DNA from 4 places in the Janthinobacterium sp. P210006 genome. Region 1 is predicted to be linked to each of the others. Evidence: predicted binding sites of a transcription regulator. Region 1 holds the regulator's gene; each other region holds the start of a gene.
What was found. The regulator FNR, encoded in region 1, switches genes on or off when oxygen is low (the NO sensors DNR and NnrR bind a similar motif). The targets are predictions, from matches to a motif close to TTGATNNNNATCAA.

Region 1 (5,766 bases):
TGGCTCATGTTGGCCACGAAGTCGCTCTTCGCGCGGTTGGCCGCCTCGGCCCGGTCGCGCTCCTGTTCCAGCTCTGCCGCGCGCGCTTCGAGTTCTTGCTGCAGGCGGTCGCGTTCGCTCATCAGGCCGTTGAACGCTTCCGTCAGTTCGCCGATCTCGTCGCGCTGCTGCACCGGCACGGGCGTGAAGCGGCTGCCGCTGCTACGCAGGGCCAGCAGGGTGTCGCGCAGGCGCACCAGCGGCGACAGCAGGCGCACGGTCACCCAGCCCAGAACGGCAGCGGCCAGCAGCGAAGCGAGAATGCTCCACAGCACCAGCCGGTACAGCACGCCATCGAATGGTTCGAAGGCGTCTTCGACGGGCAGCGAGGCGGCCAGCAGCCAGTTTACGGACTTCAGGCGCTTGAAGCTGTTGACGGCCGTGACGCCGCGGCTGTTGGTGCTGACCATGCTGCCTTCGCCGTCTTCCTTCAGCAGCTGCGTGGTCGTCAGGTTGGCATTCGGCTTGCGCGGCTGCAGCAAGCGGCTGGTATCGGGGTGCAGCACGTAGCGCGGCACGTCGCCGCGCGTGAGGATGAAGTAATAGCCGCTCTTGCCGATCTTTTCCGAGCGCAGGCGCCCCAGCAGATTGTCCTTGTACAGGCGCAGCACGCCGATCACCACGCCAGCCACCTGGCCATCGGCGTCCAGCACGGGCGCCACCATCTGCACGATGGGCATGCCGCTCGATTTGCCCAGCATCGGTTCGGTGATCATGGGCTGGCGCGTGCGCAGGACGGTCTGGAAATATTCGCGCTCGGCGACGTTGATGCCGGCGCGCCCCGCTACCTCCGGCATGTCGGCCACGACGGCGCCTTGCGCGTCGAGCACCAGCACGTCGTCGAACAGCACCAGCATCGAGCGGCGCGCATAGTATTCGCGCAGCTTGGCGGGCTGGGCGATCAATTCCGGCGGCTGCTGCCGGGCCGTCAGGGTGACGATCTGCAGCAGCATGGCCAGCTTGTCGTCGAGCTCGGCAGCGGTGCGGCTGATCAGGGAAGACTGCTGGCTCAGCAGTACTTTGGTGAAGTCGGCGCGCATGTGCTGCACCTGGATCATGGTGACGAGCGCGATCATGGCGATCGAGGTCAGGCTGGTGGCCAGCGCGACTTTTGCTTTGATGCCGAGAGGCTTCATGATTTCCTTTTCAGTACCGGGCGGCACAGCGGCAGATAATGCTGTCAGGAATTTTCCTATCAATGCCCCAGCTTGGCAAGCGCCGCTGCGCAAATTGCCTTGCCCCATACGGGCTTTTGACGATGTTGCCATATAATTAAAGGCTGGACGTCGTTTATTCGCCGAAATTACCGTGAAATTGGCACACGGCAACCCTGTATGCAGTAAACTTGTTGTTGCATTTTCTAAAAGGTACCGACATGACTGAAGCGTTACTCACTCCAACCTTGCCCACAGTGAACGTGGAGGCGTTGCGTGCGCGATGCTCGACCTGCAGCATGCATCAATTGTGCCTGCCGATGGGCCTGGATGTGGGTGATATGGACCGGCTGGACCAGATCATCGGCCGCCGCCGCAAGATCGCGCGCGGCGCCTCGCTGTTCCGCATCGGGGACTCGTTCCAGAACCTGTATGCGATCCGCCTGGGGCACTTCAAGACCTACCAGATCAATCCGGGCGGCGAAGAGCAGGTGACGGGCTTCCAGATGGCTGGCGAACTGCTGGGCATGGATGCCATCAGCGCCGACCGCCACCACTGTAATGCCGTGGCGCTGGAAGACAGTGAAGTGTGTGAAATTCCGTTTTCCAGCCTGGAACAATTGCTGGGCAATATGCCGACCCTGCTGCGCCATTTCCACCGCATGATGAGCCAGGAAATCACGCGCGAGCAAAGCGTCATGCTGTTGCTGGGCAATATGCAGGCGACCCAGCGTTTTGCCGCCTTCATCGTCAACCTGGCGTCGCGCTATGAGGCACGCGGCTATTCGGGCAGCAATTTCCAGCTGCGCATGTCGCGCGAGGAAATCGGCAACTACCTGGGCCTGACCATCGAGAGCGTCAGCCGCTTATTGTCGAAGTTCAAGAAGGAAGGCTGGCTGCGCGTCTCGAACCGCGAGATCGAGATCCTGCAGCCGGCCAAGCTGAAGGCCATTACGGCCGGCACGGACAACTGCAAGTAGGATTTACAGCTCTTCATCCGCATGCAGCGCGATGCTGCGCTGCAGGGGCCAGGTCCAGATGCCGGACAGGCGCCATTCGCGTTTGTCGTTTTCCACCAGCACTTGCCAGCGGCTGCGCTCGAGCATGGGCAGCGCCACCGAAAAGTTGCCGGCCGCATCAGGCTGCACCAGCAGCTTGATGTCTTTTTCCGGCTGGGTCGCATGCGCCAGGTGCAGCTGCAGCGGCGCCCGATACGCCTTGCCGAAGCTGTGCACGGAACCGCTGAGGCGCGCTGCCGCCACGTCGTACGACAGCTTGCTTGACATGGCCAGGTCGCTGGCGACCGTATCGCGCCGCAAGTCCTGGTTGATCGCCTTGCCCTGCTTGTAATAATCGCCCACCACCAGCGCGTCGGGCTGCGTAAATGCGATATAGCCCATGGTGCTGCCGACGACGACGGACAGGCCGGGGCCGATCATCAGCAGCCATGGCCAGCGATGCTTGTACCACGGCGCCACGGGGGCTTGCAGCTTGAGGCTGTCGGACATGATATTTCTCCTGTTTAAACGGCCAATCCCCATGCGGGGATTGGCCTTCCTGCATTAGCGCGGCACGATGAAGACCGCGCTTTCACGCACGTGTAGCGACGGGTCGTCCAGCGATTGCAGCTCGATCGCAATCTTGTTCGAGCCCTTCTCGCCCACGCCATGCGGCGTGCGCAGGCGGATGGGCCAGCCCAGGGTTTCCGTCGGCTGCAGGGTCACTTCATCGCGCGTCAGCAAGGTCAGGCCCGGCAAGCCGGATACGCTGATTTTAAAATGCTGGCTTTGCTCCGAGGTGTTCATGATCTGCAGCCGGTAGACGTTCTCGATCATGCCGTCTTCCACTTCGCGTCCCATCGAACCGCGGTCGCGGATCACGTCCATTTTCAGGGGCGTGCGCAGGGCCAGCGAGGTACACACGGCGATGATGATCAGGGCCAGGATGGAAGTGTAGATCAGGACGCGCGGGCGCATGGCGCGCTGGCGTATCTGCTTCGAATTGAAGTTGTTTTCCATCGCATGGTCGGTACTGTAGCGTACCAGTCCCCGTGGCCGGTCGACCTTGTCCATCACGCTGTTGCAGGCATCGACGCAGGCGGCGCAGCCGATGCATTCATACTGCAGGCCGTTGCGGATATCGATGCCGGTCGGACACACCTGCACGCACAGGGTACAGTCGATGCAGTCGCCCAGCTTGTCGTTGTTGCCGGCCTTCTTGCTCATGGCGCCACGGGGTTCGCCCCGCTTGGCATCGTAGGTGATGATCAGCGTGTCCTGGTCGAACATGGCGCTCTGGAAGCGCGCGTAGGGGCACATGTATTTGCACACCTGCTCGCGGAGCCAGCCCGCGTTGCCGTAGGTTGCCAGGCTGTAGAACAAGACCCAGAACCATTCCCACGGACCGAAGTTCAGGGTGGTCACCGCCTGCGCCAGTTCCTTGATCGGCGTGAAGTAGCCGACAAAGGTAAAGCCCGTCCACAGGGCGATGGCGCCCCATACCAGGTGCTTGGCCGTCTTCTTGGCCGTCTTGCGCACGGACGGGCCCTGCTTGTCGAGGGCCATGCGCGCGCTGCGCGTGCCCTCGATCTTGCGTTCGACCCACAGGAAGATTTCCGTGTATACCGTTTGCGGGCAGGAAAAGCCGCACCACACCCGCCCGGCAATGGCCGTGACGAGGAACAACAAATACGCACAGATGATCAGCAGGGCCGCCAGGTAGATGAAATCCTGGGGCCACAGCACGACGCCGAAAATGTAGAACTTGCGCGTGGTCAAATCGAACAGCAGGGCTTGCCTGCCATTCCAGGTCAACCACGGCAAGCCGTAGAACGCAAGCTGGGTAAGCCATACGCATACCCATCGCCAGGTAGCGTAGCGTCCTTTGGCCTCGCGAGGGTAGATTTGCTCGCGGGCCGCATACATCTTGATGACTTGAGGTTCCATTACATCATTTCACGGGCGTCTGGGGATTCGACAGGCTCCAGACATACGCCGACAGCACGTGTACCTTGGACTCGCCGAGGAAATCGCTGAAGGCCGGCATGGTGTTGTTGCGACCCTTGCGTACGGTTTCCATGATGGTGTCGGCGCTGCCGCCGTACAGCCAGATCTTGTCCGTCAGGTTGGGCGCGCCCAGCATCTGGTTACCCTTCGCATCGGCGCCATGGCAGGCCATGCAGGCGCCGAACTTGGCCTTGCCCAGCACGGACTTGACGGGGTCCGACGTGGAACCGGACAGGCTCAGCACATAATGGGCCACGTTCTCGACATCCTTTTCGGAGCCCAGGGCGGCGCCCATCGGCGGCATCTGGCCGTTACGGCCGTGCATGATGGTGGTCTTGATGATGTCGGGATCGCCGCCATACAGCCAGTCCTTGTCCGTCAGGTTGGGGAAGCCCTTGTTGCCGCGCGCATCCGAACCGTGGCATTGCGCGCAGTAGGTCAGGAACAGGCGCTGGCCGATGGCTTGCGCCTGCGGATCGGCAGCCACCGTCTTCAAGTCCTGGCTCAGGTACTTGTTGAACAGGGGACCGTAGTCGGCTTCCGCCTTCTTCAGCTCTTCCTCGTACTGGCCCGTCGATTTCCAGCCCAGGCTGCCGGCATAGTTGCCCAGGCCCGGATACAGGAACAGGTAAGCGAGGGCGAAGACGATGGTGATGTAGAACAGCCACATCCACCAGCGCGGCATCGGCGTGTTGAGTTCCTTCAAGTCCTCATCCCACACGTGGCCCGTGGTGCCGTCGGCGGGCGCGCCGGCGGCCACTTTCACTTTCGACTGCGAGTACAGCAGCACGCCGCAGCCGATGATGCCCAGCAGGGACAGCACGATGATGTAAATATTCCAGAAGCCATTGGTAAAGTCAGCCATGGTGATGCTCCTTCGCCAGGTTCATCTCGGCCTCGGCCGGATAGTCGAGCGCGTCGTCGGCGAACGGCAGGCGCGCTGCCGCGTCGAAGTCGCTATTGCTGCGGCTGAACGTCCACCACAGGATACCCACGAACGTCGTAAAGGAAACCACCGTCATGACGCTGCTGGCGCTGTCAAACAGGTTTTCGATTGCCATGCTAATTCCTTGTTTTGATTAATGTACCGAGGCCTTGCAGATAGGCGACCAGGGCGTCTTCTTCCGTCTTGTCCTGCAGCTGCGCGGGGCCGGCGGCGATCTCTTCATCGCTGTACGGCTGGCCCAGGCGTTTCAGGGCGCGCATCTTCGGCATGATCTCGTCAGGCACCAGCTTGGTCTTCGCCAGCCAGGGGTAGGCCGGCATGTTCGACTCGGGCACCACGTCGCGCGGGTTGTTCAAGTGCGTGCGGTGCCATTCGTCGCTGTAGCGGGCGCCCACGCGGGCCAGGTCCGGCCCCGTGCGCTTGGAACCCCATTGGAACGGACGGTCGTAGACGAACTCGCCGGCGACCGAATAGTGGCCATAGCGTTCCGTTTCCGCGCGCAGCGGACGCACCATCTGCGAGTGGCAGTTGTAGCAGCCTTCGCGCACGTAGATGTCGCGGCCCGCCAGGCGCAGCGGCGAGTACGGCTTCAGGCCGGCGACGGGTTCCGTCGTGCTCTTCT
Region 2 (5,766 bases), on a different contig from region 1:
GCGCGTGCGCAGCAGCACGGCTTCCTGACGTTCCAGCTCGCCCGTTTTTTCCGTCAGCATGGCCTGGCCGCGCTGTTGCAGCTTGGCCAGTTCGTGCGTCAGGCGTACATTTTCTTCCTGCAAGGCCGTGAACTTGCCCATGTCGGCGCGCACGCAGGCGCCCGCCTGGTGCTGGATCATGTGCAAGTCTCTGCACATCTGTTCTTCCAGCTCCGCGTCGCAGCGCGGGTGCGTCAGGCCTGCCCAGAAGGCGCCCGACACGTCGCCGTTGGCGACGGCCGTGCGCCACAGTTGCGCTACCTGCTCGGTGGTCTTGGCGCCGCGAAAGCGCAGGATCACGGGAGCGTAGCGGCGTTCGAGTTCCTTTTGCAGCGCTTCGGACAGGCGGTTGCGTGCGCCGCATTCCGTCACGGCGCCCACGTGCACTTCGTAGTCGTCGGCCAGCACGCGCCCGCCCGTCATCTTGCCCACCAGCTTGCGCAGGTAGCCCAGTGGCAAGCCTACGCCGACCAGGGGGCAATGGCAGGTGTGCGACAGTTCCCACAGCCGCCGGCGGCGCGAAGCGAGCGCGGCCGTTTCGGCCTCGCCGCTGGAACAATTGCTGATCACGGGCAGGGACTTGTCTTTGTCACACATGGCGATATCCTGTTAGGCGGTAGGGTGTTGAGGAGAAATTATTGCGGCAGGGGCGAGGCAGGGCGCTTGGCGCTCAGCATGCGTGCCAGGCGCTCGAACAAGGTGGTCTTCGGCGGCATGGGCTGGTGCAGCGCCACCAGGGCGGCCCATTGCTGCGACAGTTGCTGGCAGGTCGCTTGCAGCACGGGGCCCAGGTCGGGCGAACCGGACAGCGCTTGCAAGTGGCGTTCGATGACGCCCGCCAGTTTCTCGCAGGGACTGCCCGCATGGTAATGCGACATCAGGTGCAGCACGGCCGACAGCAGCAATTCAGGCTGCTGGCCTTGCGGGGGAGGAAACATCGGGGAAGGTCGGTCGTTCGCCATCAAACACTCCTGTGCGGTGGTTTGGCTGGCTGCGCGCACGGGGCGCGACTGGCTGGCGAGTGTGGTGACTGGCTGCCGTGCTGCTTCAGGCAGTCAGGATCAGCTTGTTCAATTGGGTGACGCGCAGGCGATAGATCTTGCCGCTGTGCTCAATCTCCACTTCGCGGCCCTGCTGCAGCAGCGCTTCGCTGGTGATGCGGCGCGCCGGCTGGGCCATGCTGACGGGAGGACGGACGTGGGCGGTAGCGGCATCCTGGATCAAGGCTGGTTTTGAGCTTTGCATGTTGGGCTTTCTTTGTCTCAGTTGAGAATGATTCGTATTTGCATTATTGTTGAATGTGGCCCGAAAAGCAAGGCTTATTTGTGCGGAATCCGCGCTTTTTTACGCGGGCACGGCATGCCGAATGTAGGAGCGGCCGCAGGCGGGGCGCGCAGGGACGGGGCGGCAGCAAAAAAGACCCGGCAAGGCGTTTGCGCGCCTTGGCCGGGTCAAGCCTGTGCCAAGCTTGAAGAAATCGGAGCAGGGTTTATATGGTGGCCAGCAATTGTGCCGAGGCGGCCGTCGCAGTGGTGTCGGCCTTCAGCTTGGCGGCGGCCAGCTGCTTGGCGCGCGAGCGCGAGGGCGGCAAACGGCGCAGGGTTTTCAGGGCGTCCGGGTCCTTGATGCCGATGGTGCGCTGGTCGACCGTGATCAGGCCGATTTCATTGAAGGCGGACAGGGTGCGGCTGACCGTTTCCAGGGTCAGGCCCAGGTAGCTGCCGATTTCATGGCGCGTCATGCGCAGGTTGAACAGCTTGCTCGAATACCCCATCTGCGCAAAGCGGTCGGCCAGCGAGACGAGGAAGCGGGCCACGCGGGCCTCGGCGCTGAGGGCGCCCAGCATGCCGATCATGGCCTGCTCGCGCACCAGTTCGCGGCTCATCACGCCGTACATGACATTTTCCAGTTCCAGGTGGACACGGCCCAGCGCCGTCAGTTTCTTGAACGGCAGCAGGATCAGGTCGCAGTCGGACAAGGCCACCGCTTCGGACGAGTAATGGCGCGAGTGGATGCCGTCGACGCCCAGCATGTCGCCCTTCATGGGAAAGCTGAGCACCTGTTCATTGCCGAATTCATCGATGAGCACGGTTTTCAGGAAGCCCGAATTGACGATGTACAGGGTATCGAACGGCTGGCCGATCGTGTGCACGCGCTGGCCCGTCTTGAACTGCACGTGCTGGAACAGCAGTTCGTCGGCGGCGATGGTGCAGGCACTGGAGATATGCAGCAGGTCGCACACCTCCTTCAGGTTCGACCAGAGCCGCCCCTGGCGCTGGCGTCCCGCTTCCATTGGAGAAGCGGGAGCCAGCGATGGTGCTGCGGGGCGGGTTTCAGGCGTTTGCGTGGACAGCATGTTCATCTCCTGGTGACAGGTAGTTCAGAGTTGAATGACGGAGTGCACAAGGCGGCGGGTGCGGCGAAGGGCCGGCGGCGCGCGTCCTGGCAGGTAATGCTCAATTCGCTGAAGACTTGCTGTGTGATGAAGTAACTTCCCAGCAACTTGATTACTGGTTTCAGTATGCCAACAAGCGTATGCAATTAATATCAGCAGTGGCTGAATATGGCAGTAGGAGCTGTGGTAGCTGAAGTAGGATTGTTCCTACGGCTGGCGCGCAGGCGCGCGCCGCCGGGATCACGTCTTGAAGGGGGAGAGCAGGCGGTGCGCTACGGCGTACTGGACCATTTCCGACAGCGAACTCATGCCCATCTTTTGCATGATGCGCGTCTTGTGCGTGCTCACCGTTTTCACGCTCAGGTGCAGGTTGTTGGCAATTTCCGTGATCGATTTGCCCGCCACCAGCAGGGAAAAGACTTCGAATTCGCGGTCCGACAGCTGTTTGTGCAACAGGCTTTCATTCGGCATCATGATGTTGAGCACGAGCTGCTCGGCCACCTCGGCACTGATGTAGGGGCGTCCCGACGCCACCTTGTGGATGGCGCCCACCAGCTGGGTGCCCGCGCTTTCCTTGGTCAGGTAGCCTTGCGCGCCCGCGCGGATGGCGCGCACCGCATATTGCTCTTCCTCGTGCATGGTGAGGATCAGGATGGCCAGCTTGGGCGCCTCGCTGCGGATTTGCCGGATCAGGTCGACGCCGCTGCGCCCCGGCATCGACAGGTCGAGCAGCAACAGGTCGAAGCCGCCCTGGCGCACGTGGTTGAGTACTTCAAAACCGTCGATGGCTTCGCCCACGATGTCGATGTCCGGCGCGCCGTCGAGGATGCGCTTCAATCCTTCCCGCATGATGGTGTGGTCGTCGGCAATCACAATACGTATCATAGGCGCGCAATCTGGAGGCGTGTAATCTGCTGTGTCCGTTACCGGACAATCAAATGTTAAATGTTAAGAAACGGGAAACGTTGTCATTTTAACTGAAATGGCCGCACGTTTGCCTTTTTACTGTACCTGCTGGTAACAGCGGCCCCCGTGGCCATGTGACCGTTTATTTCGGCGCGGGTTCCTTGATCAGCCTATGCACGAGCACCGGCAGTTTTGAGTGCGACAGCACCTTGTTGGTCACGCTGCCCAGCAGCAACTGACCCCAGCCGCTGCGGCCATGCGAGCCCATGAAGATCAGGTCGCATTGCTGCAATTGCGCCACTTCCACGATCTTCAGGGCCGGGCTGTCGGAGAAGGCCGTCAAGCCTGTCGCTTCCAGGCCCCGCTTGGCGGCCGCGTCGAGGATGGGCTGCCAGTGGTCGGCGCCCGCCTTGCGCATGGCGATGCGGTATTCCTCTTCGCTGGGATAGCTCGGCGGAATGATTTCAATGTATACCGGGTACTGGTATTCGGGAGCCACGTACACGGCAAGGATGTCGGCGTGCATCTGTTCGGCAAAGGCAACGCCGGCACAGGCCGTCAAGTTGGAGACGGTGGAGCCGTCCGTGGCGATCAGAATTTTCTTATACATGGCAGGTCCTTTGGCGGTGACTCAGCGCGCGCAACGCCTCTTATTGTAGACGGGGCGGCAGCATTGTATTCATGTAAAGACTTGATAATTATCAATACTACTGCACCTTCAGTATAGACAACATTGGCAGAAAGATCGTGTTTAGCTGCTGCCGGGTCCGCCTGGTGCCGTTGCGCGGGCGCCCGGGGGCAGGATTTCTTGTGCGGCGCGTGGTCTTGCACGCACGCCAATGGTAGTATTTCAAAATACAACAGCAGGAACACTTATTTCCTGGTGGAAAAGCTCTTGTGGGCCTGCTTTGCACCAGGAAGCGCGTTTTGAGATTTACCAACAGGGCGGCGCCCTGCTACACTCGCACCATCGCAGCGGTATTGCCTCAAATCATCTTAATCGAGAAATTGTGGGTATCAGTCTGTAAAACGCACAGTTCAGGCGGAATTTTGACAAATTATGGAGAAGCAGGGATATGACCAACGCCGCTGATGATTTCGATGCATTATTCGATGAAGTATCTGCGCAAAGCGCGGCCGCTCCCAAGCCCGCGCCGGCCGCCGCGCCCGCAGCCGTGATCGCGGATGATGATTTTGACGCGCTGTTCGATTCGGTTTCGGCCAGCGCCGCCGTGCCGGCCGCCGCGGCGCCGGCAGCTGCCGCGCCTGCCGCGCCGGACGCAGCGCCCGCCGCCGCAGGCGAAGCGGCCGATCCCGTCGACCAGTCCGACAAGCCCATGTTCGAGCGCCTGGGCGGCATCGTGCGCCTGCTGCACGATTCGCTGCGCGAACTGGGCTACGACAAGGCGCTGACGGAAGCGTCGTCGCAGATCGTCGACGCCCAGGACCGCCTGGAATATGTCGCCACCCTGACGGAACAGGCCGCCAACAAGGTCCTGAACACGCTCGACGAAGGCATGCCGGCGCAGGACGTGCTGTCGAAGAAGGCCAAGGACATGGACAGCCGCTGGACGGCGCTGTTCGATGGCAAGCTGAGCCTGGAAGAATTCAAGGCCCTGGCCGGCGATTCGCGCCAGTTCGCGCAAGCCGTTGCCGAAGCGACGGAAGCGGAAAAAGCGCGCTTGCTGGAAATCATGATGGCGCAGGACTTCCAGGACATCACGGGCCAGCTGATCAAAAAAGTGGTCAACATCACCAAGACGGTGGAGCACGAGCTTGCCCAGTTGCTGCGCGATAACGCGCCGGCCGAAGTGCGCGAGAAACTCGCACAGAAGCAGGACGCGCCGCTGATGCAGGGCCCGTCCGTGCCGTCGGTGGCGCTGGACCAGGATAATGTAGACGACCTTCTTGCGGATTTGGGATTCTAATGGACGATATGCTCAAGGATTTCGTCGTTGAGGCGATGGATCTTGCGGTTAATGTTGAAGAGCACTTATTGCGCCTCGAGCGTGATCCGGACAACAAGGAAACACTGAATGCCGTGTTTCGTTCCTTCCACACCATCAAGGGCGGCGCCGGCTTCATGGGCTTGCCCGCGCTGGTGGCGGCCTGCCATCTGACGGAAAACCTGTTCGACGCCCTGCGCACGGGCGCCGCGCCGGTAACCCCGATCGCCATCGAGGCGGCGCTGCAGGCATCCGGTTTCGTGGCCGACCAGCTGACGGAGCTGGCCAATGGCGCCGCGCCGGAAAGCTTGCCGGCCATGCCGGAAGAGCTGGAACACATCCTGACGAACGCCATCGAAGGCAAGGGCATGGATGTGCCTGCGCCTGCCGCCGCCGTGGCGGAAGTGGCCGTGGCCGTTGCCCAGGTGGCCGAAGCGCCTGCCGCCGCCACTGCCTCCACCACTGCCAGCGCCGATGGCC
Region 3 (5,766 bases), on a different contig from region 1:
GGCCGTCTGATAGAACGACTCCATCAGGCGCACGCGCAAGGACTCTTCGATGCCCGCATCTTCCATGGCCCAGGCCATGGCGCGCAGCCACTGGTCGCGCTCGCTGGTGCCTATGGCGTAGGGCAAGTGGCGCGCGCGCAGTCGCGGGTGGCCGAATTTCTCGATATACAGATCCGGCCCGCCCATCCAGCCCGTGAGGAAGAAATACAGCTTGTCGCGCGAACCATCCGTCGACGGCGGATGCATGCCGCGGATGCCGGCAAACTCCGGTTCCAGTTCCATCAAGTCATAAAAACGGTCGACCATGTCGCGCAGCACGGGGGCGCCGCCGATGGTCTCGTACAGGGTGGGGGCAGTGGTATCAGTCATGGCCGCCATGATAGCGCAAGCGCCGGCGCCCCACGCCGCGCCGCTCTCACTGCCGCAATAAATGGCAATATACTTGACTACTCAAGCTTTTATCAACTACTATGCAATTTTTAAATACGGACAAAAAAACATGCCGACCACCGCCCAACCCCACTTGATGCGCAATACCAACTTCCGCTGGCTGCTGGGCGGCGGCCTCGTGTCCATGCTGGGCGACCAGTTCAGCATGCTGGCCCTGCCCTGGCTGGTGCTGAGCCTGACGGGCGATAGCCTCAGCCTGGGCATCGCCGTCGCCCTGATGGGCGCCCCGCGCGCCGTGCTCATCTTGCTGGGCGGCACGGTTGCCGACCGCTACTCGCCGCGGCGCGTGCTGTTGGCGAGCAAATTGGCCAATGCCGCCATCCTGCTGGCCCTGGCCGGGCTGCTGATGCTGGGCCAGGCCAGCCTGGCACTGGCGTACGCAGCCGCGCTGGCGCTGGGCATCGCTTCCGCCTTCGCCATTCCTGCCGGTACGGCCATCCTGCCGCAAGCCGTGCCGCCGCAAGCGCTGCAGACGGCCAACAGCCTGCAGATGGGCGCGCGCCAGCTATCCTTGCTGGCCGGTCCCCTGCTGGCGGCGCTCGTGCTGGGCGCCCACGCTGGCGCGCAGCGCACGGGCATGGCGGCGCTGGCCGCCGCCTTTGCCATCGATGCGCTGACGTTTGCGTTCTCCGCCTGGACCTTGCAACAAGTCAGGCTGCGTCCTCCGGCAGCGGCCGGCGCCCCGCAAGCCATGTGGCGCGACATGGCGGCGGGCCTGGCCATGGTGTGGCGCGACCTGCCCTTGCGCAGCTGCTATATCTACTGGGCCGTGGTGGCATTCTTCGTCATGGGACCGCTGCAAGTGGCCTTGCCCGTGCTGGCCAGCGAGCGCCTGCACGGCGCTGCGGCCCTGGGTTTGCTGATGGGCGCGCATGGCGCGGGCACCCTGGCCGGCATGCTGGCGTCCGGCCTGGGCGGCGCCTGGCTGCGCCGCCATTTCGGCGCCACCCTGCTGCTCGTCGATGCCGTCGTGGGCGTGCTGCTGATGGCGCTGGGACAGATCGGCACTGCCTGGCAAGGCGCGGCCTTGCTGGCCGTCACCGGCCTGCTGGGCGGCTATGTGCAGGTGGCCATCTTTACGTGGATACAGCGGCGCGTGGCGCCCGCCATGCTGGGCCGGGCGATGGCCCTGTTCATGGCCATCTTCCTGGGCCTGGCGCCCCTGTCGGCAGCGGCCACGGGCGCGCTGCTGCGCCGCCTGAGCGTGGGCGAACTGTTCTGCGCCGGCGGCGCCATGCTGCTGGCCGCCGCCGTGGCCGCCGTCCTGTGGACGGACATCCCCCGCATCGCGGGCAGCACTTCCGTAGTATCACCTCCGTAACATCACCTTGAGAAAGCTCCCCATGGATAAAACACGACAAGCGGCCCTGAAAGCGGCCTACCGGCAACAAGCGCCAGCGCTGGGCATCATCGCGCTGCGCCACGTGCCCAGCGGACGCACCCTGCTTGAACGCAGCCGCAACGCACCCGGTGCACTGAACCGCCACCGCTTCGAACTGACTCTGGGCGCGCACCGCAACGCCCGCCTGCAGGCGGACTGGCGGCGCGATGGAGAAGGGGCCTTCCGCTTCGAGCTGCTCGATGCCGTCACGGTGCCCGACGATCCCGCCTTCGATGCGGACGCCGAACTGGACGCCCTGCTGGCGCTGCACCAGGAGCAGTTGCTGGAGCAAGGACGGACACGCTATTGAGCAGCCATGCGTTACACTTGCGCACTCAAGCACTGCGCAGTCAACTCAAAGAAAACCATGACCGATTCCACTCCCCCGCCGCCGGACGGCGCCAGCGCCCTGGACTTCTGCCTGCGCCTGGCGCGCGCCCAGGCCGTGCTGGTGCGCCGCTTCGACAGCATCCTGGGCAATTTGCACGGCCTGAGCTTCAGCGATTATCAATTGCTGTTCCAGTTGCAGCGTGCGCCGGGCGGCCGCCTGCGCCGCATCGACCTGGCCGAACGCCTGGCGCTGACGGCGTCCGGCATCACGCGCTCGCTGATGCCGCTGGAAAAAATCGGCCTGGTGGCGCGCCAGGCCGATGCGCGCGATGCCCGCGTCGGCTACGCCGTCATCACGGCGGCAGGACAAGCGCTGCTGGTCCACGCGCATGCGACGGCGCAGACGCTGGGCCAGGAATTGCTGGGCAATGCCAGCGCGGAGCAGCTGGCGCCGTTGTCCATGCTGCTGGGCGCCATCGCCGGCAATCAGCCCGCCAACGGCTGATATTCTCCCTCACACGAGCGCCAGCTTGCGCAAGCGCCGCGTCGACGGCCAGCGCGCCATGCCCGTTTCATCGCGGATGGCGGCGCAGGCGGCCAGCACGCGCGCGCACTCGTCGTCGCGCAAGCCCGCGTTCAGGGTCAGGCGCACCAGCGAACGGTTTTTCGGCGTGGCCGGCGCGCAGAAGACGGCGCCGTAGATGCCGTGCCGCTGCAGCGCCTTGCGCAGGACCAGGGTATCGGGTTCGCTGCCCGCTTCCAGCGCGATGATCTGCTCCGTGCCGTCGCTGACGTTGTAGCCGAGATCCATCAACCCCTGGCGCAGCTGCACGCTGTGGCGGCGCAGCGCGGCGCGGCGGGCATCGGCCGTGCGGATGAAAGCGAGCGCCGCGTCGAACCACGCCAGCTCGTGTTCCAGCAGGCAGGAACTGAAGATGGCGGGCCGCGAGGCGGACAAGAAGTAACCCTTGAAACGGGCGGAACAGGTGATCAGCCCTGCCCGGCCCGCAAACGCCTTGGCCAGCGAGGCCGTGCGGAAATGCACGCGCCCGGCCAGGCCCAGCTCCACCACCAGGCCCGCGCCCTGCGGGCCGTGCGTGCCCAGCGAGTGCGATTCGTCGACGATCAGCATGCTGCCGCTGCGCTCGGCGATCTCCACCATCTCCAGCAGCGGCGCCACGCTGCCATTCGTGCTGTACAGCGCGTCGACGACGATGATGCCGGGGCCATGCTTGTCGAGCTGGCGCTGCAGATGGGCGACATCGTTGTGCAGGAATGCCACGGGCACGGCTTGCGCCGACTGCACGCCCTCCCACAGCGAAGCGTGCGCCAGCATGTCCAGGTACACGGGCATGCCGGGGCCGGCCAGGCTTTGCAGCAAGCCCACGTTGGCGGCCCAGCCTGATTGCGCCAGCACGCATGCCTCGCTGCCGAGAAAATCCGCCAGCGTGTGTTCGAGGCGGTGCTGGCGGCTGCCTTCCTGCAGGAACACGGACGACATCAGCATGGCGCCGCCGCCCTGCAAGACGCGGGCCTGGGCCGCCAGCAGCGCCGGCTCGCCCGCGATGTGCAGATAGTCATTGCCAGCAAGCATGACTGCATCGGCCGGCATGGCTTGCCATGCATGCAGATGTTCGCCGCCAAGCAGCTTGTCGATGCGTTCGACGTAATGTTCGTCCATGCGCGCGCGCACGAAGGCAGGCAGTTGTTGTTCGGCGGGGACAGCACTCGATGTCAGGGGGAAATGGGCGTGTGGCATGGGAACTCCTGATTGGTTGCGGGGGAACTACCGCGTCCAACATGCGCGAGCCATTCGGCAAGAGATTGATACAGCTCAACAGTTATGCCGATATTGTGCTGACCGCGAGGGAACCCGCCGATCATGTTGTATTGACACGCCTCAACGAACACATCCCCTGACCATGATGCACGTGCAGTCCCCCTCCGGAACCCGCTGGCAAGGCAGGCTGCTCCAGCCTTTCCTGCATTTCCACGACGCCATCGAACACACGCCCGTGCGGCGCGCCCAGGTGCGCACGCTGGCCGTCATCGGCGCGCTGGGCATGCCCCTGTACTACGCGCTGTGGAAATACCTCTTTCCGCAAGAATATGAATCGCTGCTGCTGCGCACCGTGGCGGCATTGCTGTTCCTGCCTGCGCTATGGCCTGGCCGCTTCAGCAATACCTGGTTCAGCCTTTACCTGTTCCTGGGGCTGACCTTCGAACTGCCGTTTTTCTTCACGTATATGTTCCTGATGAACCACGCCTCGGCCATGTGGGCGCATTCGCTGCTGGTGGCGCTGATCGTGCTGTTCCACTTCGATACGCGCATCGCCATGCTCGCCTACCTGAGCGGCACCCTGCTGGCCTGCCTGGCGTTTGCCATGGCCGGCGATCCGGACTTCCTGCTCAGCCGCGAAGTCTTGCAGCAGTTGCCCGTGCACTGGTTCACGCTGGCCGTGCTGTCCGTGGTCAAGGTGGGGCGCCATGTGGGCGCGCAGGAAAAACTGGCCGGGCTGGCGGCCGGCCTGGGCAGCGTGGCGCACGAATTGCGCACGCCGCTGGTCAGCGTCGAAGCGAATGTGCGCGGGCTGCAGCGCGGACTGCAGCGCGATGGGGAAAGCCCGCCGCCCGACGCGGCCAGCGTGGAAGCGCTGGCGCGCATCCAGTTCGAAGTGCGCCATATGCACCACATGATCGACTTGTTCCTGCTCAGCGCCAGCGCCGTCAACCGCAAGCTCGAAGCCAATGAAACGGTGGCCATGCACGACAGCGTGGCGGCCGTGCTGCGCCGCTATCCGTTTACCAGCACGGCGCAGCGCGACATCGTCAAGGTCGACGTGCGCGCCGATTTCCAGTTTCCGGGCCAGTCCGAACTGTGCGTGGTGATCCTGCTGAACCTGCTGCGCAATGCCTTGAAAAGCATCCAGCGCGCGGGCAAGGGGCGCGTGCGTATCATCATCGACGGCGCCCATCCCGTGCCGCGCCTGCTGTTCATCGACACGGGCTGCGGCATCGCGGCCAGCCGCCTGCCGCTGATCTTCGACCGCTTCTATTCGTATCCCGCGCACAATGGCAGCGGCATCGGCCTGGCCCTGTGCCGGCAAATCATGCAAGCCTGGCAGGCGCGCATCCGCTGCGTCGCGCGCGAAGGCGCTTACGCCATCTTCGTGCTGGAGTTTCCCCAGCCCGTGCCCACGCACCACCGTTTTCCATCCATCCAACGCGCGAGGTGACGCATGCAACTGCCCGTCTACACCCATCCGACCCTGACCGTATTGATCGACGACAGCGATTCCTTCCTGAAAAGCCTGGCGTTCCAGCTCGATCCTGGCCTGGCGCGCAAGACCTTCCACGACACGAGCAGCGCGCTGCACTGGCTGCGCCACAGCACGCAGCTGGGCGAAACGCCCCTGCACGTCAACTTCGACACGCAAAACCTGCCGCCCGACCAGTGCAATGTGGCGCTCGACATCGAACGCATCTGGCGCATCAGCGGCCAGGCGCAGCGCTTTGCCGTGCCGTCCGTGCTGGTCATCGATTATTCGATGCCGCAGATGAATGGCCTGGAATTCTGCCAGGCCGTGCGCGACTTGCCGTGCAAG
Region 4 (5,766 bases), on a different contig from region 1:
CAGCGGGGCAAAGCCCGTGCCCGAGGCCAGCAGCACGACGGGCTTGTCGGAATCTTCGCGCAGGAAGAAGGTGCCCATCGGGCCTTCGAAGCGCAGGATGTCGCGCTCTTTCAGGGTGCCGAACACCTGGTCGGTGAACAGTCCGCCCGGCAGGTGGCGGATGTGCAGGGTCACGGGGCCGCCGTCGGCGGGCGCGCTGGCCATGCTGTAGCTGCGGCGTTTGTTGTCGCGCAACAGGATTTCGATATACTGTCCGGCGCGGTAGTGCAGGCGCTCGCTGGCCGGCAGCTGCAGGGTCAGCACGACGACGTCGGGCGCGACTTTTTCGATGGTGGTCACGCGCGACGGCATTTTCTTGATCGGGTAGTCGCTGCTACCCGCCACTTCGCGTGCTTCGATGACGAGGTCCGCGTCCGTGGTGGCGCAGCAGAACAGGGAAAAGCCGGCCGCTTCTTCTTCCGGCGTCAGGGCGCGCTGCTGGTGCGCCTTGTGCTCTACCTTGCCGGCAACTACTTTGCCCTTGCAGGAGCCGCAGGCGCCATTTTTACAGCCATATGGCAAGCCCACGCCGGCGCGTATCGCCGCCGCCAGCACGGTTTCGTCCGCTTCGCAGCTGAACTGGTGGCCGCTGGGCTGAACAGTAACTTGAAAAGTCATACAATCCTTGAGATGAAAAATATGTTAATGCACTCTTTGCGCAAGCCCGTAGGCTTGCCGCGCCTGCTGATCCTGGGCTGCGGCGATGTGGGCATGCGGTTGCTGCCCTTGCTGCGCACGCGCTTTCGCGTCTTTGCCGTCACCAGCCAGCCGGCGCGCTGCGCCCAGCTGCGGGCCGCTGGCGCCGTGCCCATCGTGGCCAACCTCGACGACCGCGCCAGCCTGCAACGGCTGGCGGGGCTGGCGACCATGGTCGTGCACCTGGCGCCGCCCCTGTCGTCGGGCGTGCTGGACCGGCGCACGCGCAATCTGGTCGCCATTTTACCCGAGCACGCCCGCATGGTGTATGTGAGCACCAGTGGCGTATATGGCGATTGCGCTGGCGCCTGGGTCGATGAGACGCGGCCGGTGGCGCCGGCGAATGCGCGCGCGCGCCGCCGCGTCGACGCCGAGCAGGTCTTGCGGGGCTGGGGGGGGCGCCGCGGCGCCAGCGTGGCCATCCTGCGCGTGCCCGGCATCTATGCGGACGACCGCCTGCCCCTGAAGCGCTTGCGCGAAGGGACGCCGGCCCTGGCCGCGGGCGACGATGTGTACACCAACCATATCCATGCCGATGACCTGGCCCGCATCATCGAGCGGGCCCTGTGGCGGGGCAAGCCGGGGCGCGTGTATCACGCCAGCGATGACAGCGAGCTCAAAATGGCGGAGTATTTCGATGCCGTGGCCGATACCTTCGGCTTGCCGCGTCCGCCGCGCCTGCCGCGTGCCCAGCTGCAGCAAGTGGTCACGCCGATGCTGCTGTCGTTCATGTCCGAATCGCGCCGCCTGCACAATACGCGCATCAAGCGCGAGCTGGGCGTGCGCCTGCGCTACGCGCGCGTGGCCGATGCCTTGCGGCCGCTGGCCGCCGGCGGGGCCCGCATCGGGTAAAATGGCCGGTTATCTGCGCACTTTTCCTGGGCCGGCGCGCAGCGCGTCGTTCCGGCGGTGCGCCATTCACTTAAGGAATACAGCATGACCACCCTCACTTACGAAGAATACCTGGACGAGGTCACCACCGTCCTGACGGAACTGTATGACCTCGACGACGACGCCGCCATCAAGCTCGTCGTGGCAGCGCAGGATGCCGAATTTTTTGTCCCGCACGATGCGCATGAGGAAATGCGTACCGTCGAGCAAGCCAAGAAAGATGCGGTCACCCTGTTCGAGCGCAAGCAGAATCGCCAGCAAACGCAGGAAAAGCAGCAACAGCGCGTGCGCCAGCAAAAGAAATAAGGATGGGCCGCCGCGGCCGCCAGGCCGTGGGGCAGGATGGGCTTCGGCGCAACGCCGGGGCCTTGCCATTTGATGCAGCGCAAACGTGTCATGGCGAGCTGGCGATATGGTGAGCAATGTCGTCACGCGTCTTGGCTATTTGTGGCGGGCTCTACAATTAGCGCGACGTTGTTTTCCGTCAGCAGGAGCGAGCCATGCGAGCTATGAGTCACCCCAGCAAGGAACAGGTGCGTGCCTATATGCGGCGCCGTGAGCGTGCGTTGCAGCCACCGCCGCCACCCGATGAAATTCGCCGGCAACTGGCCTGGTGCCGCGTGGACGCCTTCCCGAGCGCCAGTCTGCGGGCCACCCCGGCCGGCGTGGCCGTCCAGGGCTGGCACTTGTCAGCGGAAATGGCACGCCTGAGCGCGCTCATGGCGATTGCCTGGTTCATGCGTAGCGGCGTTCCTCATTGTAAAAATTGATGACTTGCAGCAAATTTTTCCGATTTGAGTTATCCTCTAGCACATTCCAAGTGCGTCAATTCTCTTCAATTATCACAATTTTGCTTTAAGTTACGCAAAAATCAACAATAGCGTGTATTATATTGTTTGCGGCGTAAATGCCGCATAAGTGATGGCGCTTTTTAGTGTGTTTACCCTGAATTATTGCAGAAGAGACATTCGGTTTCTTTTTGCACTAATACAACAAGTCGGATTTTTGATCATGTCTCTCAAACAAATTACCTCTTTGCCTACCTACAACCCGAATCGCGTCCTCGATGCGATCATCGACAAGCTGCAACTGAAAAACGATGCCGCCCTGTCGCGAGCTCTGGAAGTGGCGCCACCTGTTATCAGCAAGATTCGTCACAATACCTTGCCGATCGGCGCCACGATCCTCATCCGCATGCATGAAATCAGCGATTTCAGCATTCGTGAACTGCGCGAACTGATGGCTGCCTAAGAGCGCCTGACAGACGGCAAACTGAGAGGTGCCGTCTGGGTAAGTCAAGCTTGCCGCGTGCGGCAGCCACCTTTGCTTTCTCTATTGCGGGTCGCGGTTCAGCACCGGACGATCGATATAGAAACGCCCCATCTCCAGGCCAGTCGTGGACGATTTGACCACTGCGGCGGTCAGCGTGGCGGGTGCGCTGGAAAATGCGGTGCTGGCAGCACCGGTCGCGCGGCCCGAATACGCCGTCGCCTGCACCGCTGCGCTGGAAAACGCCGTCTGCACGGCCCGGCCCGAGTATGCCGTCGCCTGTACCGCCGCACTGGAAAATGCTGTTTGTACAGCCCGTCCTGAATACGCGGCTTGCACGGCCCTTCCCGAATAGGCTGCCTGCACGGCGCGTCCCGAATACGCGGTTTCTGCGCGGATATAATCTTCCCCGAACGTTTGCTCGTACAGCTGCTTCATGCGCTCGCCCACGCGGTGGTGCGCCGCTTCGTCGTCCTCGCCGCGCAAGCCGATGTACGGGAAGTGATGCAGGAAGTAACCGAAGACCTGTTCGCAGTCGGCCGCATATTTCAGGGTGTCGAGGATGTGGTAGTGCCAGAAGGTATCGACGTCCATCAGCGGCGCCGTCTCTTCTTCCGGAAACTGTTTCATCAGGATCAGGAAGCGCCGGTATTCGAATTCCACCGCATTGGCCTTCTCCAGGCTCCATCCTTCGCCGGATTCCCGGTGCATCAGCTTGACCTTGATCGCGTCCAAATTCAAATCGGCAATTGCCTTGAAACTGTCGTTGGTATCCATGGGTGTCCTTTAGTCGTGGGTATCGTAAAAGCGCTGCGTGGGGGAAAAACGGTGAAAAAATGGCTGGCTGGTGGCGAGAACTCCTGGCAGGTGGAAGGGTGCCTGGATGGTGACTGTCAGGCTAATTGTTCTACATCAATATTGCATCTAATCACAAAATACGCAAGCTGAGCTTGCTTCAAGCGGGCGTGTCCGTCAGGCGCTGGCCCTGCTTTCCTCCTGGTAGGGAAATGCGGTGGCGTCCGCGCCCAGCGGCACGCTGACGTGCACGCTCATGCCGGCGCCGGGGCTGCTTTCGATGTGGAAAGTACCACCCAGCAATTTAATGCGCTCTTCGATGCCCACCAGGCCAAACGAACCCAGCTTGTTGCGTCCGTCGATGGCCGCGCCTACGCCGTTGTCGCTGACGCTCATCGATACCGTATCGCGGCACTTTTCCAGCTTGACTTGCACGCGGCTGGCATTGGCATGCTGGGAAATATTGCTCAGCGATTCCTGCAGGATGCGGAACAGGGCCGTGGCGCACTGGTCGCTCAGGCAAATGTCGTCGTGGCTTTCGCTCACTTCGCAGGCGATGCCCGTGCGCAGGCGAAACTGCGCCACCTGCCATTCGACGGCCGCATTCACGCCCAGGTCCAGCACGGTCGGGCGCAAGTCGTTGATGATCTGCCGCACGCTCTTGATGGTGGCGTCGATCTGTTCCAGGGTCGAGCGGGCGCGGGCGTTCAGGCGCGGGTGGCGGCGCTGCGTGCGCGAAGCCAGCATGTCGGCGTCGATGCGCAGCACCAGCAGGTTCTGTCCCAGGTCGTCGTGGATTTCGCGCGCGATGCGCTTGCGTTCCTCTTCCTTGATCTGGTCGGCATGGGCTGCCAGGCGGCGCAGTTTCTGGTGCGACAGCTGCAGGCGGATCTGGCTGGCGCGCAATTCCTCCGTCATGCCCGTGGCCATCTGGATGGCGCGCCGGCGCGACGACGCCAGGGTATGGAACAGCATATACAGCAGCATGGTGCTGGCAAAGCCCGTCAGCAGGGCCAGCCACGGCAGGAAGGCGTCGAAGCGCGTGTACAGGTCGCTCTTGCGCACGCTGAACAGCGCTTGCCACATGCGGCCATTGTGCTCGATCAGCATCGTGCTGCTCAGGTAGCGGCCCGAGTTGCCGGGCAGCCACCATGGTGCATGCATGCCCGCCGCCGTGCTGTCGAAGATGGGGCGCATGTCGTGCGGCAAGTCCAGGGGCGCGCGCGCCTGCGGGCCGATATCGAACAGGGTCAGGCGGACGTTGCGTACCGGCATGTCGGCCAGCGCGCTGCGCATCATCGTCACCAGGTCGTAGCCGATGCCGACGGAACCCCGGTAAGCCGCGCGCCTTTGTTCCACTGTGCCGGTGGGCATGCCGTAGCGGTACACGGGCAGGCGCATGGCCATGCCCGTCAGTTGCGGCCGGCCTTCCATGGGCACGGGCACGCCGGAATTGCTGATCTGTCCCGAATCGCGCGACTGCGCCAGCGCTTCCGCGATCAGGGGACGTGAAGCGATGTCGTAGCCAAACTTTTCCGGGGCGCTGGCAATCGGTTCGATGTACACGAGCACGGAATAACGGTCGCGCGGGGCGGGCGGATCGATGGCAAACGGGGGGTAGCCGTCGCTCCCGGGCGGATAGTCGCGCTGCATGGCCGCTTCGAAGGCGGCGCGCTGTGCACCGTCGAGTTCCTGGCTGTAATTGAGATTCATCACGCCCGGGTAGTTCTGTTGCAGAGCCATGTTTGCCACGTAGCGGTGGAATTGCTCGCGGCTCACGTGTTCGTTGGCGTGGAACAGGCTGGCCGTGCCGCGCAGCAGGTTGGCATACGACTTGACGCGCGATTCGATGTTTTTCTGCGTATTGCGGGCCAGATTGTTGAACAGGTCGCTGGCATCGCTTTCGATCGACAGCGAGGCGGCCACGTAGAACAGCAGGCCCGCCATCACCGACATCACGAAGCCAAGCAGCCAGAGCGGTCTTTTTTCCGCAGATAAAGGGTGTTCGCCGGCAGTAGAAGACATCGCCATCCGCATCAGGAAAAGGAATCGGGTGCCGCCTGGATGGCGGTGGCT

Region 2: the regulator FNR is predicted to act here: its motif matches at 4,032-4,045, upstream of VPH41_RS05730 (universal stress protein).
Region 3: the regulator FNR is predicted to act here: its motif matches at 3,986-3,999, upstream of cqsA (alpha-hydroxyketone-type quorum-sensing autoinducer synthase).
Region 4: the regulator FNR is predicted to act here: its motif matches at 3,798-3,811, upstream of VPH41_RS24550 (glycine-rich domain-containing protein).

Annotation. Positions count from the first base shown of each region.
Region 1 is NZ_JAZARD010000004.1:735,105-740,870, forward strand. Features, by position in the region: gene VPH41_RS23065 (response regulator) at 1-1,175, opposite strand, end outside; gene fnr (fumarate/nitrate reduction transcriptional regulator Fnr) at 1,415-2,173, shown strand; gene VPH41_RS23075 (FixH family protein) at 2,177-2,701, opposite strand; gene ccoG (cytochrome c oxidase accessory protein CcoG) at 2,756-4,138, opposite strand; gene ccoP (cytochrome-c oxidase, cbb3-type subunit III) at 4,143-5,063, opposite strand; gene VPH41_RS23090 (cbb3-type cytochrome oxidase subunit 3) at 5,056-5,259, opposite strand; gene ccoO (cytochrome-c oxidase, cbb3-type subunit II) at 5,261-5,766, opposite strand, start outside.
Region 2 is NZ_JAZARD010000001.1:1,277,790-1,283,555, forward strand. Features, by position in the region: gene VPH41_RS05705 (DUF2325 domain-containing protein) at 1-636, opposite strand, end outside; gene VPH41_RS05710 (hypothetical protein) at 675-1,001, opposite strand; gene hemP (hemin uptake protein HemP) at 1,087-1,284, opposite strand; gene VPH41_RS05720 (Crp/Fnr family transcriptional regulator) at 1,529-2,332, opposite strand; gene VPH41_RS05725 (response regulator) at 2,675-3,319, opposite strand; gene VPH41_RS05730 (universal stress protein) at 3,483-3,950, opposite strand; gene VPH41_RS05735 (protein phosphatase CheZ) at 4,417-5,268, shown strand; gene VPH41_RS05740 (chemotaxis protein CheA) at 5,268-5,766, shown strand, end outside.
Region 3 is NZ_JAZARD010000001.1:974,716-980,481, reverse strand. Features, by position in the region: gene VPH41_RS04320 (group II truncated hemoglobin) at 1-369, opposite strand, end outside; gene VPH41_RS04315 (MFS transporter) at 500-1,771, shown strand; gene VPH41_RS04310 (GIY-YIG nuclease family protein) at 1,794-2,141, shown strand; gene VPH41_RS04305 (MarR family winged helix-turn-helix transcriptional regulator) at 2,199-2,666, shown strand; gene cqsA (alpha-hydroxyketone-type quorum-sensing autoinducer synthase) at 2,676-3,920, opposite strand; gene VPH41_RS04295 (sensor histidine kinase) at 4,087-5,397, shown strand; gene VPH41_RS04290 (response regulator) at 5,401-5,766, shown strand, end outside.
Region 4 is NZ_JAZARD010000005.1:290,496-296,261, forward strand. Features, by position in the region: gene VPH41_RS24525 (CDP-6-deoxy-delta-3,4-glucoseen reductase) at 1-657, opposite strand, end outside; gene VPH41_RS24530 (NAD-dependent epimerase/dehydratase family protein) at 670-1,587, shown strand; gene VPH41_RS24535 (hypothetical protein) at 1,672-1,932, shown strand; gene VPH41_RS24540 (hypothetical protein) at 2,136-2,396, shown strand; gene VPH41_RS24545 (hypothetical protein) at 2,638-2,877, shown strand; gene VPH41_RS24550 (glycine-rich domain-containing protein) at 2,959-3,672, opposite strand; gene VPH41_RS24555 (sensor histidine kinase) at 3,868-5,715, opposite strand.